DNA from 3 places in the Serratia ureilytica genome. Region 2 is predicted to be linked to each of the others. Evidence: predicted binding sites of a transcription regulator. Region 2 holds the regulator's gene; each other region holds the start of a gene.
What was found. The regulator ArgR, encoded in region 2, controls arginine synthesis, uptake and breakdown. The targets are predictions, from matches to a motif close to ANTGAATAAAAATACANT.

Region 1 (4,172 bases), 570 kb from region 2:
CAGGATAAGGTCCGCCCCCAGCGTCGCCGCCAGCGCCGTCGCCGCCTGATCGGCGTTCACATTCATTAACTGCCCTTCGGCGGTGATGCCGATGGAGCTGACAACCGGCAGGTAGCCGGCGCCCAGCAGGGTATTGAGCAGCGCGGGCGAACCGGGCTGCGCGTTGCCGACGTGGCCCAATGCCGGATCGAGCGGGGTCACGACCGCGCTGCCGCCGTCCGCCAGGCTCAGGCCGACGGCGTTGATTTGATGTTTAATCGCCCACGCCAGCAGCGTTTTGTTGGCGGTGCCGGCCAGCGCCCCGGTGATGATGTCGATCTGATCGGCCGGCGTGACCCGCAGGCCGTTCTTTTTCACCACCGGCAAAGCGAGCTGCTTCATCAGTTCGTCCACCACGCAGCCGCCGCCGTGCACGATCACCAGCGGGCGCTGGTGCTGCTGCCGATAGCTGTCCAACGCGGTAAACAGACGCTCCAGCGCTTCTTCACTGTCTAATAACACGCCACCTAACTTGATAATTAACGGGTTCATTGCTGTTTACTCACGCTGGTTTAAAGGAGTGATTGGGTTTCCGGGAAGCCGAAACGGATATTCAGGCATTGCACCGCCTGCGCCGCCGCGCCTTTCAGCAGATTGTCTTCCACCGCCACGGCGATCAGATGCTCGCCCTGCACCGCAAAACCGATGTCGCAGAACGGCAGCCCCACCACCGATTTCAGCGCCGGCACGCCCTGGTCGTACAGCCGCACCAGCGGCTTGTCGTCATAGGCGGCATGATAGGCGGCCGCGACGTCCTGCGCGGTCACGCCGGCTTTCAGACGGCAGGTGATGGTTTCAAGGATGCCGCGCGGGAAATTGCCCAGGTGCGGCGTAAAGATGACCGGCACGCCCAGGTGCGCGGCGATCTCCGGCTGGTGCCGGTGAGTGAAAATACCGTACGGCTGCAGGCTCACTTCGCAGAAGCTGGTGGTCATGCTGGCCTTGCGCCCGGCGCCGCTAACGCCGCTGGTGGCGTTGATCACCGGCCACTGATCCAGATTCAGCAGCTGTTTTTCGATCAACGGTTTCAGCGCCAGCTGCGCCGCCGTCGGGTAACAGCCCGGCACCGCGATCAGCTGCGCCTGTTTGATCTTGTCGCTCTGCCACTCCGCCAGGCCGTACACCGCCTGCTCCAGCAGAGCGCCATGCTGATGCTCGAAACCGTAGTACTGGCTATAAAAACCGGCGTCCTGCACGCGGAAGGCGCCGGACAGATCGAACACCACGCAGCCCGCCGCCAGGAAAGCCGGTGCGATATCGTGGCTGACTTCATGGGCGGTGGCGAGGAACACTACATCGATGCCCTGCGCCGCCTTGGCGACGTCAGTCAACGGCTGCAGCGGCAGATCGACGATGCCTTTCAACTGGGGATGGAGATCGGAAAGCAACTTTCCTGCATCTGCACTTTGCGCTGAAACCGCTAAAGCGGTTATGTTCATGTGTGGGTGGCGATTCAGGTAAGCCGTGAGCTCCGCTCCGGCGTAACCGCTGGCACCAACGATCAGCGTATTCAACATGTGGCCTTTCACCTTCTAAACTGACGTGCGGTCGCTTGCGACCCAGGTAACAGGGCTAGCCAGCGTTGTTGCGCCGTTCACCCACGGAGCCAGGCGTTGATGCTTTTATAAACATCCGGGCATCGGGTTCCCTTACGCTTCGGCTTACTGTATTTTTATTCAAAATAAATGCATGAATATTGATACTATCCTAACCTAAGGCTGTCAACAGTGAAGATGAAATTACCTCCATTTATTGAGCTGTACCGGGCGTTGATCGCCACTCCGTCAATCAGCGCCACCGATGCCGGCCTCGATCAGAGCAATGAGGCGTTAATCAACTTGCTGGCCGGATGGTTTGCCGACCTGGGCTTTCGCGTCGACGTACAGCCGGTGCCGGAGTCGCGCCACAAATTCAACCTGCTGGCCAGCATCGGCGAAGGCAGCGGCGGCCTGCTGCTGGCCGGCCACACCGATACGGTGCCTTACGACGAAGGCCGCTGGACGCGCGATCCCTTCACCCTGACCGAGCACGACAACAAGCTCTACGGGCTGGGCACCGCCGACATGAAAGGCTTCTTCGCCTTTATTCTGGATGCGGTGCGCGATATCGACGCGAGCAAGCTGACCAAGCCGTTGTACATTTTAGCCACCGCAGATGAAGAAACGACGATGGCCGGCGCGCGTTACTTCGCCGCCTCTACCGCCATTCGTCCGGATTTCGCCATCATCGGCGAGCCGACCTCGCTGCAGCCGGTGCGCGCGCACAAGGGCCACATGGCCAACGCCATTCGCATCGTCGGCCAGTCCGGCCACTCCAGCGATCCGGCGCGCGGCGTCAACGCCATCGATCTGATGCACGAGTCCATCGGCCGCCTGATGGAGCTGCGCAAGACCCTGCAGGAGCGCTACAACAACCCGGCGTTCGCCGTGCCTTATCCCACCATGAACTTCGGCCATATCAGCGGCGGCGACGCGGCCAACCGCATCTGCGCCTGTTGCGAACTGCACCTGGATATCCGCCCGCTGCCCGGCATGACGCTCGACAACATCAACGAACTGATGCATCAGGCGCTGGAGCCAGTGAGCCAACGCTGGCCGGGCCGCCTGACCATCGAAGAGCTGCACGCGTCGGTGCCGGGCTACGAATGCCCGACCGACCACCGCATGGTGGCGGTGATCGAGGAACTGCTGGGCACCCGCACGCAGGTGGTCAACTACTGCACCGAAGCGCCGTTCGTGCAACAGGTATGCCCGACGTTGGTGCTCGGCCCCGGTTCCATCGATCAGGCCCACCAGCCGGACGAATACATCGACACCGCGTTTATCGAACCGACGCGCAAACTGTTGGGCCAGCTGGTCAATCACTTTTGCCGGCAATAAACCCGACATTTAGCAGGGGAAATGCTTTATGCTTCCCCTAACTCAAAATAAGTAGAAAGCAGCGAAATAAGCCACGCTGATAACCCACGCGGCGTAATTAAATTTCAGAAAATGCGCCGATTTTGATGTTTTTTTGCTAAAAATAGTGTCAATTGACGATTGGACAGGAACGCGATGGGATCAGGCAGGCGGTCTGCGCCTGACGCGTGAAATTTATTTACAAGATAAAAATCATACATACAGAACTGGGTCAGGGGTTATATGAACGAACAATATTCGGCAATGCGCAGTAATGTCAGTATGCTCGGCAAATTGCTCGGCGATACCATCAAAGAAGCGCTGGGCGAGCATATTCTCGATCGCGTTGAGACCATCCGTAAGCTTTCCAAATCCTCACGCGCCGGCAACGAAGCGCATCGCCAGGAGCTGCTTTCTACCCTGCAGAACTTGTCCAACGACGAGCTGCTGCCGGTGGCGCGCGCCTTCAGCCAGTTCCTCAACCTGACCAACGTCGCCGAGCAGTACCACAGCATTTCGCCCAACGGCGAAGCCGCCAGCAATCCGGAAGCGCTGGCTCAACTGTTCAGCCGCCTCAAAGACAAAAAGCTCAGCGACAAAGAGCTGCAGCACGCGGTGTCGCAACTCTCCATCGAGCTGGTGCTGACGGCGCACCCGACGGAGATCACCCGCCGCACCCTGATCCACAAGCTGGTGGAGGTCAACACCTGCCTCAGCCAGCTCGATCACAACGATCTGGCCGACTACGAGCGCAACAAGATCATGCGCCGCCTGCGTCAGCTGGTAGCCCAGTCGTGGCACACCGATGAAATTCGCAAACACCGCCCTTCTCCGATCGACGAAGCCAAATGGGGTTTTGCCGTCGTGGAAAACAGCCTGTGGGAAGGCGTGCCGGCGTTCCTGCGCGAATTCAACGAACAGCTGGAAAACTCCATCGATTACAGCCTGCCGGTGGAAGCGGTGCCGGTGCGCTTCACCTCCTGGATGGGCGGCGACCGCGACGGCAACCCGAACGTCACCGCCGAAATTACCCGCCATGTGCTGCTGCTCAGCCGCTGGAAAGCCTGCGACCTGTTTACCCGCGACATCCAGGTGCTGGTCTCCGAGCTGTCGATGACCGAGTGCACCCCGGAGCTGCGCGCCCGCGCCGGCGGCGATGAGGTGCAGGAGCCTTACCGCGAAATCATGAAGCAGCTGCGCAGCCAGCTGATGAGTTCCCAGGCTTATCTGGAAGGT
Region 2 (4,172 bases):
GCCTTGGGCGACTTCATCAACGCCCGTCGCCGCCTGGAGCTGCGTGGCGAAGCCAACGGCGTCACGGTCTACGACGATTTCGCGCACCACCCGACGGCGATCCTGGCCACTCTGGCCGCGCTGCGCGGCAAGGTAGGCGGCACGGCGCGCATTCTGGCGGTGCTGGAGCCGCGATCCAACACCATGAAAATGGGCATCAGCAAAAACGATCTGGCGCCTTCGCTCGGCCGTGCCGATGAAGTGTTCCTGTTCCAGCCGCATCACATTCCGTGGCAGGTTGCGGAAGTGGCGGATGCCTGCGTGCAGCCGGCGCACTGGAGCGCGGATCTCGACACGCTGGTGGAGATGGTGGTGAAAACCGCACAGCCGGGCGACCACATTCTGGTGATGAGCAACGGCGGTTTCGGCGGCATTCACGATCGCCTGTTGGACGCGTTGGCGAAAAAGCAGGAACCGAAGGTGACCTACTGATTGTTCAGCCGCATAAGCCAACCTAAGGGCCGCATTCGCGGCCTTTTTTACGCCCATAAAAAAGCCCTCGCGAGCGAGGGCAACGGGGTTCGTCGGATAGGACGACGAGAGGGTCTCTGGGAAATCGGCGTTTGCGTCAGAACTCGGCAGTGGCAGTGACGAGGGTAATCAGCTCTGCAAAGCCGTTCCCAGAGTTGTTATTTGTAAATCTCGGCGGTGGCGTGGTAGTTGCCTTCGTTACGCGCTTCGATCACGCGGTAGGCGGTCGCGCCTTTAGCATCGGCTTTCTCCGACAGCGCCTGGCGAATGTCGGTCGGTGCGCCGTCGATACCGCTGACGGTAATGGTGCCGATAGATTGCAGATTGGCGGTCTGATCGTTAGTCACCAACTGGGCGGCAGACGCGCCAAAGGAGATGACAGACAGCAAACCGAGTGCAGCGAGAGTAGTTTTCATGTTCATGATAGCGATCCTTGGTCATAACAGCCTGGAAGGGCTTGGCAGCGATTTTTATTCTTGAAGGCCGTTATGACAGCGTTTGATTCCAGAGATGTATTGCCCGTTGCCGGGTAATGCCGGTACTTATTTGTAGATTTCAGCGGTCGCGTGGAAGTTGCCGTCGTTGCGCGCTTCGATCACGCGGTAAGCGGTCGCCCCTTTGGCGTCGGCTTTATCGGACAGCGCCTGACGAATGTCGGAAGGCGCAGCGGCGACGCCGCTCACGGTGATCACACCGGCGGGCTGCAGTTTTGCGGCCTGGGTTGCGTCAACAGATTGTGCTGCGAATGCGCCAAAGGAAAGCATGGACAGAACGCTCAGGGTTGCAACGGTAGCTTTAATTTTCATCATCTCACCTCATCGTATTCTTTTATCAGTTCCAACGAACTGTGATTCAGTTCACGGAAATGAGTATACAGCTAGTAACGTGAAAAATTAATAGTTCGCTAACAGTTGCTAGTGAAACTTTAAACCGATGAACCTTATTTTTTATAACTACAAGGAATAAAAAACGCTCATAAAACGATCTTTCGATGTTAAATTTATGTAATTTCAATAAGGTAAGTGCTTTTGACCAAAAGTGCGGAAGATCACAGTGGGTACTGCTGGTTACATGGATATGTCATGGAAATGTGTTGTTGCGGGATAAAAAAGCAGTGTTAAACGCGGTTGAAGGCCGGAAAGGTAACGCGAGGGTTAAAGAAGCGCTAACAAAATGCGGGCGGTAGCCGCACTTTGTTAGCGCCAGGTTTCACAGCTCTTGCTCGAACACGCCCAGGATCGCTTCATGCAGCTTCTGAGCGGTAAAGCCGCTGGACGGCGTGACGAAAATCGTGTCGTCGCCGGCGATAGTGCCGAGGATGCCCTGGGATTTGCCCAAGGAGTCAAGCAGGCGGGCGATCAGCTGTGCGGCGCCCGGACTGGTGTGGATCACCACGACGGCGTCGTTATGGTCGACGTCCAGCACCAGGTTCTTCAGCGGGCTGGTGGTGGTCGGCACGCCGAGTTCGGCAGGAAGGCAATACACCATTTCCATTTTGGCATTGCGCGTACGTACCGCACCGAACTTGGTCAGCATGCGCGATACTTTGGATTGGTTAATGTTTTCGAAGCCTTCTTCTTGCAGCGCCAAAACGATCTCGCCTTGAGAACTGAATTTTTCTTCTTTCAATAACGCTTTGAACGTCTTGATCAGATCTTCCTGTTTTGCGGGATTACGCATTTTGCACCGTGGAATGTTGATAATGGAAGTCATGATTATGCATATAGATGAATTTTTATGCAACAAAGGCCGACCCAAAGAAAATAAACATGACCGGGCGGCGAGGAAAGGGCGGCATTTTAACAAAATCCGGCCGTGATGAATATGCCCTTTTGACGTCGGAAAATCGGCCTGCGCTGGTAAATAAAATGTTATTAAAATGATGTTGTTCTGATGTTGCGTAAGGGTGTAATGTAACGGCCGGTTAACTTGCTCGTGAATAACCTCGCACTATTTTTGATTAGTGTGCGCTATGCCCTTCATGCGTAAGCGATTTAATCTAAAATGGGCGCGACAGCGGTCATTTTATTGCACCTGCAGGCAACAATTAGCTAATTTATTGTTTTTAAAGGTGTAATAATTTAAGGTCCGTCACCAACACATTCACGGCGCTTTATATATTTAAGACAATAAAGGAGTATAGGATGAAAGTTGCAGTTCTCGGTGCTGCTGGCGGTATCGGCCAGGCCCTCGCCCTTCTACTCAAAACCCAGCTTCCTTCAGGTTCTGAACTCTCTCTTTACGACATTGCCCCCGTTACCCCAGGCGTTGCCGTCGACTTAAGCCACATCCCAACCGCAGTTAAAATCAAAGGCTTCAGCGGCGAAGACGCGACCCCGGCTCTGCAGGGTGCTGACGTGGTGCTGATTTCCGCCGGCGTGGCCCGTAAGCCAGGCATGGATCGCTCTGACCTGTTCAACGTTAACGCCGGCATCGTGCGTAACCTGATTGAGCAAGTGGCGAAAACCTGCCCGAAAGCCTGCATCGGCATCATCACCAACCCGGTTAACACCACGGTCGCCATCGCGGCGGAAGTGCTGAAAAAAGCCGGCGTTTACGACAAGAACAAACTGTTCGGCGTGACTTCGCTGGATATCATCCGTTCCAACACCTTCGTGGCCGAGCTGAAAGGCAAGCAGCCGGAAGAGCTGAACGTGCCGGTCATCGGCGGCCACTCTGGCGTGACTATCCTGCCTCTGCTGTCGCAGATCCCTGGCGTGAGCTTCACCGATCAGGAAGTGGCGGATCTGACCAAACGCATTCAGAACGCCGGCACCGAAGTGGTGGAAGCCAAAGCCGGTGGCGGGTCTGCTACGCTGTCCATGGGCCAGGCGGCCGCGCGTTTCGGTCTGTCTCTGGTGCGCGCACTGCAGGGCGAGAAAGGCGTTGTGGAATGCGCTTACGTTGAAGGCGACGGCAAATACGCTCGCTTCTTCGCACAGCCGCTGGTGCTGGGTAAAAACGGCGTTGAAGAACGCAAGGATATCGGCACGCTAAGCGCCTTCGAACAGAAAGCGCTGAATGAGATGCTGGACGTGCTGCACAAAGATATCGAACTGGGCGAGAAGTTCATCAATAACTGATCGTCGCCGATAGTCAGCCGATAAACGCCGCCGGACGCTGTTCCGGCGGTTTTTTTTGCCCCGCGTTCACGATTTGATGCGGGCTTTTCGATCCAGCAGGCAATCGCTGTGCGGATCATAATAGCGGCTTGGCCAGATCTCCGATGGGTGGATGCCGATTGCTTCGGCGATCAGCCATTCCCCCTTCGGCCAGGGACGCGACAGCGCGTTGGCCAGCGTTGATGAGCTTAATCCGGCCTTGCGCGACACCGCCGCCAGCGTGGTGCCCTGTTTGCGTAACGCCGCGATGATATCTGCCGGATGCCAATCTGGGTTCCTTGAATTCATGTTTACATTCCTTTTCTGATTAGCCAAAGTTGCGTTAGTGGTATAACTAACGGATCAGGGTTAGGCGTTTGAACAACGTGAAACGCTTATTCGGAAACAAGAATACCATTAAATTTCCTAAAAAATACCCAAGTAATTTCCAAAAATGACTTTGCCCACTATTGCCCAGAGATGATGGCTATGAAAAACGAGTGGTTTGCCGCCAAGGAACTGACAGGCATCGCAGGATTACCTTCCTCACCACAGGGAATC
Region 3 (4,172 bases), 1.4 Mb from region 2:
GCCTGTTGCGCAAGAGCTATCGCTTCGACGCCCGTTCCGGCATCGGTCAACTGGCGTTGGCGGTCAACGCCGGTGCGGGGGATGGTGCGCTGGCGGCATTAAACGGCCGTTTCGGCGATGTCGCGGGCTATGCGCTGGCGACGAGCGAAGAGTATCAGGCGCTGCTGGACGCGTGCGTGGCGGGCTATCGCGACTATCTGCGGCTGACTGCCGAAGGCGCGGATGCGGCGGCGGTGCTGGCCGCCTTTAGCCGCTTCCAGGTGCTGTGCGCGCTGCGTGAAGGGCCGTTCGGCGTCGCCGGCCTGAATGAACGTATTGAACTCGGGCTGCAGCGCGCCGGCCTGATCGACCGCAAACCGGGTGTGCTCGGCCGCTGGTATCGGGGGCGGCCGGTGATGATCGGCCGCAACGACAGCGCGCTGGGGTTATTCAATGGGGATATCGGCATTACTCTGCCGGATGAGCGCGGCGAGCTGCGCGTGCATTTCCAACTGCCGGACGGCAGCATCAAGTCGGTGCAGCCGAGCCGTTTGCCGGCGCATGAAACCGCTTACGCCATGACGGTGCACAAGTCCCAGGGATCGGAGTTTGAGCATACGGTTCTGGTGTTGCCGAACCATTTCCTGCCGGTGCTGACGCGTGAGCTGGTCTATACCGCGATCACCCGTGCGCGTCAGCAGCTCTCGCTGTACGCCACGGACGCGGTGCTGCTGCGGGCCATTCGCACGCCGACCCAGCGTCGCAGCGGATTGGCTGAACGGCTGCAGACGACGGAATAAGCGATGAAGGGGCGCGGTAGCGGCCGCGCCCACAGGGATTACAGATCCGCCAGCAGAATTTTGGAGCGGCGTTGGTAGTTGTACAACGCCTGTTTCTGCATCGGCAGCACGTCGACCTCCGCCGGGGTGAAACCACGCTCCTGAAACCAGTGGATGCTGCGGGTGGTCAGCACGAACAGCTTCTTCAATCCCATCTGCCGCGCCTGATTTTCTACCCGCTGCAGCAGCATCTCGCCGCGCGAAGAGCTGCGGTAATCGGGATGCACCGCCACGCAGGCCATCTCGCCGATTTTTTCCTCCGGGAACGGGTACAGCGCCGCGCAGGCGATGGTCAGGTTATCGCGTTCGATAATGGTGAACTTGTCGATCTCCATCTCCAGCTGTTCACGCGAACGGCGCACCAGAATACCCTGCTGTTCGAGCGGCCGGATGAGCTCCAGAATACCGCCGATGTCGTTGATCGTCGCCCGGCGCACCTGTTCGGCGCTTTCCATCACGATTTGGGTGCCGATGCCGTCGCGTGAGAACAGTTCTTGCACCAGCGCGCCGTCCTCCTGATAGCTGATCAGGTGGCTGCGGCGCACGCCGCTGCGGCAGCCTTTCACCGCGCCGCGCAGGAAGCGCACGGTGCCGGAATGGTAATCACCGCCTTCCTCCAGCTCTTCAAGACGCTTTTGCGCGTCGTTGGGGAACAGCTCGGAAAGGATGTTGCCTTCCGCGTCGGTCACGCCCTGCGAGGAGCAGAAACCGATCATTTTTTCCGCTTTCAGTTTGATCGCCAGCTGAGTCGCGACTTCCTCCGAAGTCAGGTTGAAGCTCTCGCCGGTCACCGAGACGGCGACCGGGCCGATCAGCACGATGGCGTTGCTGTCGAGCTGACGATGGATCGCTTCTTCATCGATGCGGCGAATGCGGCCGCTGTGGCAGTAGTCGATGCCGTCATCGACGCCCAGCGGCTGCGCGATGATGAAGTTGCCGCTGACCACGTTAATGTGCGCGCCCTGCAGCGGCGTGTTGTTGAGGCTCATCGACAGCCGGGCGGTGATGTCCAGCTGCAATAAACCGGCCGCCTGCTTGACCAACTCAAGCGTATGGGCGTCGGTCACGCGCGTATGCTTGTGGTAGATCGGTTCATAGTTGTGCTGCGCCAGATTGGCGTCGATCTGCGGCCGTGCGCCGTAAACCACCACCAGGCGAATGCCCAGGCTATGCAGCAGCCCGATATCATTGACGATGTTGGAAAAATTCTCGTGTTCGATGGCTTCCCCACCGAGCATGATGACAAACGTCTTGCCGCGGTGGGCGTTGATATAGGGGACGGAGTGACGGAATCCTTGCACCAGCTCTGTACTACGTTCCTTCACGGGCAAACCTCTTTGCATATTTATACGATATTTTTGTATTTTTATTCTTTTATTGCGCCAATGGCAAGTGGGAAATCGTCATGAAGAGCGAGCTAAGGGCGCTAAATCGTTAATAAATTGAAAAACCATAAAAAGATTTTCTGATGACAGGGCTGGAATGATTGGTTAAAGTTTTCGGCATTCCCAAGTCATTGGTGTTTTTTTCATCTGTTGTAAACAGTTATTACTGCCGGAGCCGCATGCCAAACGCTAATCACAATCTGGGCCGCCGTCGTTTATTACAGGGCGTTGCCGCCAGCTGGTTGCTGAGTGTGAGTCGCACGGGCTTCGCCGCGTCATCGCACGTGATTGCCGTGCGCGTCTGGCCGTCCTCCACTTATACCCGCGTCACGCTGGAATCCAACGTCGAACTGAAATACAAGCAGTTCGCCCTGACCAATCCCGATCGCGTGGTGGTGGATATCGAAGGCGTGCATCTCAACAGCGTGCTGAAGGGCATCGCCGGGCAGGTGCGCGCCGACGATCCTTATCTCAAGCAGGCGCGCGTCGGCCAGTTCGATCAGAATACCGTGCGGCTGGTGCTGGAGCTCAAGCAAAGCGTCAGCCCGCACATGTTCTCGCTGGCGCCGGTGCCGGAGTATCGCAACCGTCTGGTGATGGATCTCTACCCGACCAAGGGCGGCAGCGGCGGCGAGGAGTATGATCCGCTACTGGCGTTACTGGAAGATTACAACAAAGGCGATCTGGAGCGCACGCTGCCGCCCGAAGCGCCGCAGGCCGGCAAGGCGGGGCGCGATCGGCCGATCGTCATCATGCTGGATCCTGGCCACGGGGGCGAAGATCCCGGTGCGATCGGCAAGTATAAGACGCGCGAGAAAGACATCGTGCTGCAGATTGCCCGCAAGCTGAGCGCCATGATCAAGCGCGAGCCGAACATGAAGGTGTTCATGACGCGCAATGAAGACGTGTTTATCCCGCTCAAGGTGCGCGTCGCCAAGGCGCGCAAGCAACGCGCCGATTTGTTCGTTTCGATTCACGCCGACGCCTTCACCAGCCGCGCCGCGCGCGGGTCATCGGTGTTCGCGTTGTCCACCAAAGGCGCCACCAGCTCGGCGGCCAAGTTCCTGGCGCAGACGCAGAACGCTTCGGACCAAATCGGCGGCGTCAGCAAGAGCGGCGATCGCTATCTCGACCACACCATGTTCGATTTGATCCAGACCGCAACCATCAACGATAGCCTGAAGTTCGGCAAGGAAGTGTTGAACCGGATGGGTAAAATCAACCGGTTGCACAAGAATCGCGTCGATCAGGCCGGTTTTGCGGTGTTGAAGGCGCCGGATATCCCGTCGATCCTGGTGGAAACGGCGTTTATCAGCAATATTGAAGAGGAGCGCAAGCTGCGCACCAGCCATTTCCAGCAGCAGGTGGCGGAGTCGATTCTGGCGGGCATCAAGGCTTATTTCGCCAACGGCGGCGCGTTAGCGAGCCGATAGCGGCAGGGCCGGGCGCAAGTCCGGCTGTTTTTGCGGATTGCAGATACAAAAAAACACCCGTCAGGGTGCTTATCTGTTGTCATCAAGAGTTGGTTGCGGGGGCCGGATTTGAACCGACGACCTTCGGGTTATGAGCCCGACGAGCTACCAGGCTGCTCCACCCCGCGTCCGTCTTGATGCGGTATTACGACGAAACCACCGTTCATGTTATGCCGCTGGTACGGCATTCGGTTGGTTGCGGGGGCCGGATTTGAACCGACGACCTTCGGGTTATGAGCCCGACGAGCTACCAGGCTGCTCCACCCCGCGTCCGTGTAATACTTTGTTATCGAACCCAAACGCAAAATACCGCCACTGCGGCATCGGTTGGTTGCGGGGGCCGGATTTGAACCGACGACCTTCGGGTTATGAGCCCGACGAGCTACCAGGCTGCTCCACCCCGCGTCCGATGGATGCGCACTATACTCTCCATGCGTTTTGTTGCAAACCCTTTTTGCATTTTATTGGCCTAAACCCGTTTTTCTGCTGAATTTGCC

Region 1: the regulator ArgR is predicted to act here: its motif matches at 1,703-1,720, upstream of argC (N-acetyl-gamma-glutamyl-phosphate reductase).
Region 3: the regulator ArgR is predicted to act here: its motif matches at 2,176-2,193, upstream of argA (amino-acid N-acetyltransferase).

What each region holds. Positions count from the first base shown of each region.
Region 1 covers NZ_CP071320.1:92,197-96,368, reverse strand. The annotation lists gene argB (acetylglutamate kinase) at 1-531, opposite strand, end outside; gene argC (N-acetyl-gamma-glutamyl-phosphate reductase) at 552-1,556, opposite strand; gene argE (acetylornithine deacetylase) at 1,773-2,918, shown strand; gene ppc (phosphoenolpyruvate carboxylase) at 3,180-4,172, shown strand, end outside.
Region 2 covers NZ_CP071320.1:4,627,832-4,632,003, reverse strand. The annotation lists gene mpl (UDP-N-acetylmuramate:L-alanyl-gamma-D-glutamyl-meso-diaminopimelate ligase) at 1-471, shown strand, start outside; gene yhcN (peroxide/acid stress response protein YhcN) at 669-932, opposite strand; gene yhcN (peroxide/acid stress response protein YhcN) at 1,053-1,316, opposite strand; gene argR (transcriptional regulator ArgR) at 1,720-2,190, opposite strand; gene mdh (malate dehydrogenase) at 2,655-3,593, shown strand; gene J0X03_RS21920 (helix-turn-helix domain-containing protein) at 3,660-3,920, opposite strand; gene J0X03_RS21915 (DNA-binding protein) at 4,101-4,172, shown strand, end outside.
Region 3 covers NZ_CP071320.1:940,816-944,987, forward strand. The annotation lists gene recD (exodeoxyribonuclease V subunit alpha) at 1-779, shown strand, start outside; gene argA (amino-acid N-acetyltransferase) at 818-2,143, opposite strand; gene amiC (N-acetylmuramoyl-L-alanine amidase AmiC) at 2,383-3,636, shown strand; tRNA gene J0X03_RS04325 (tRNA-Met) at 3,727-3,803, opposite strand; tRNA gene J0X03_RS04330 (tRNA-Met) at 3,869-3,945, opposite strand; tRNA gene J0X03_RS04335 (tRNA-Met) at 4,004-4,080, opposite strand.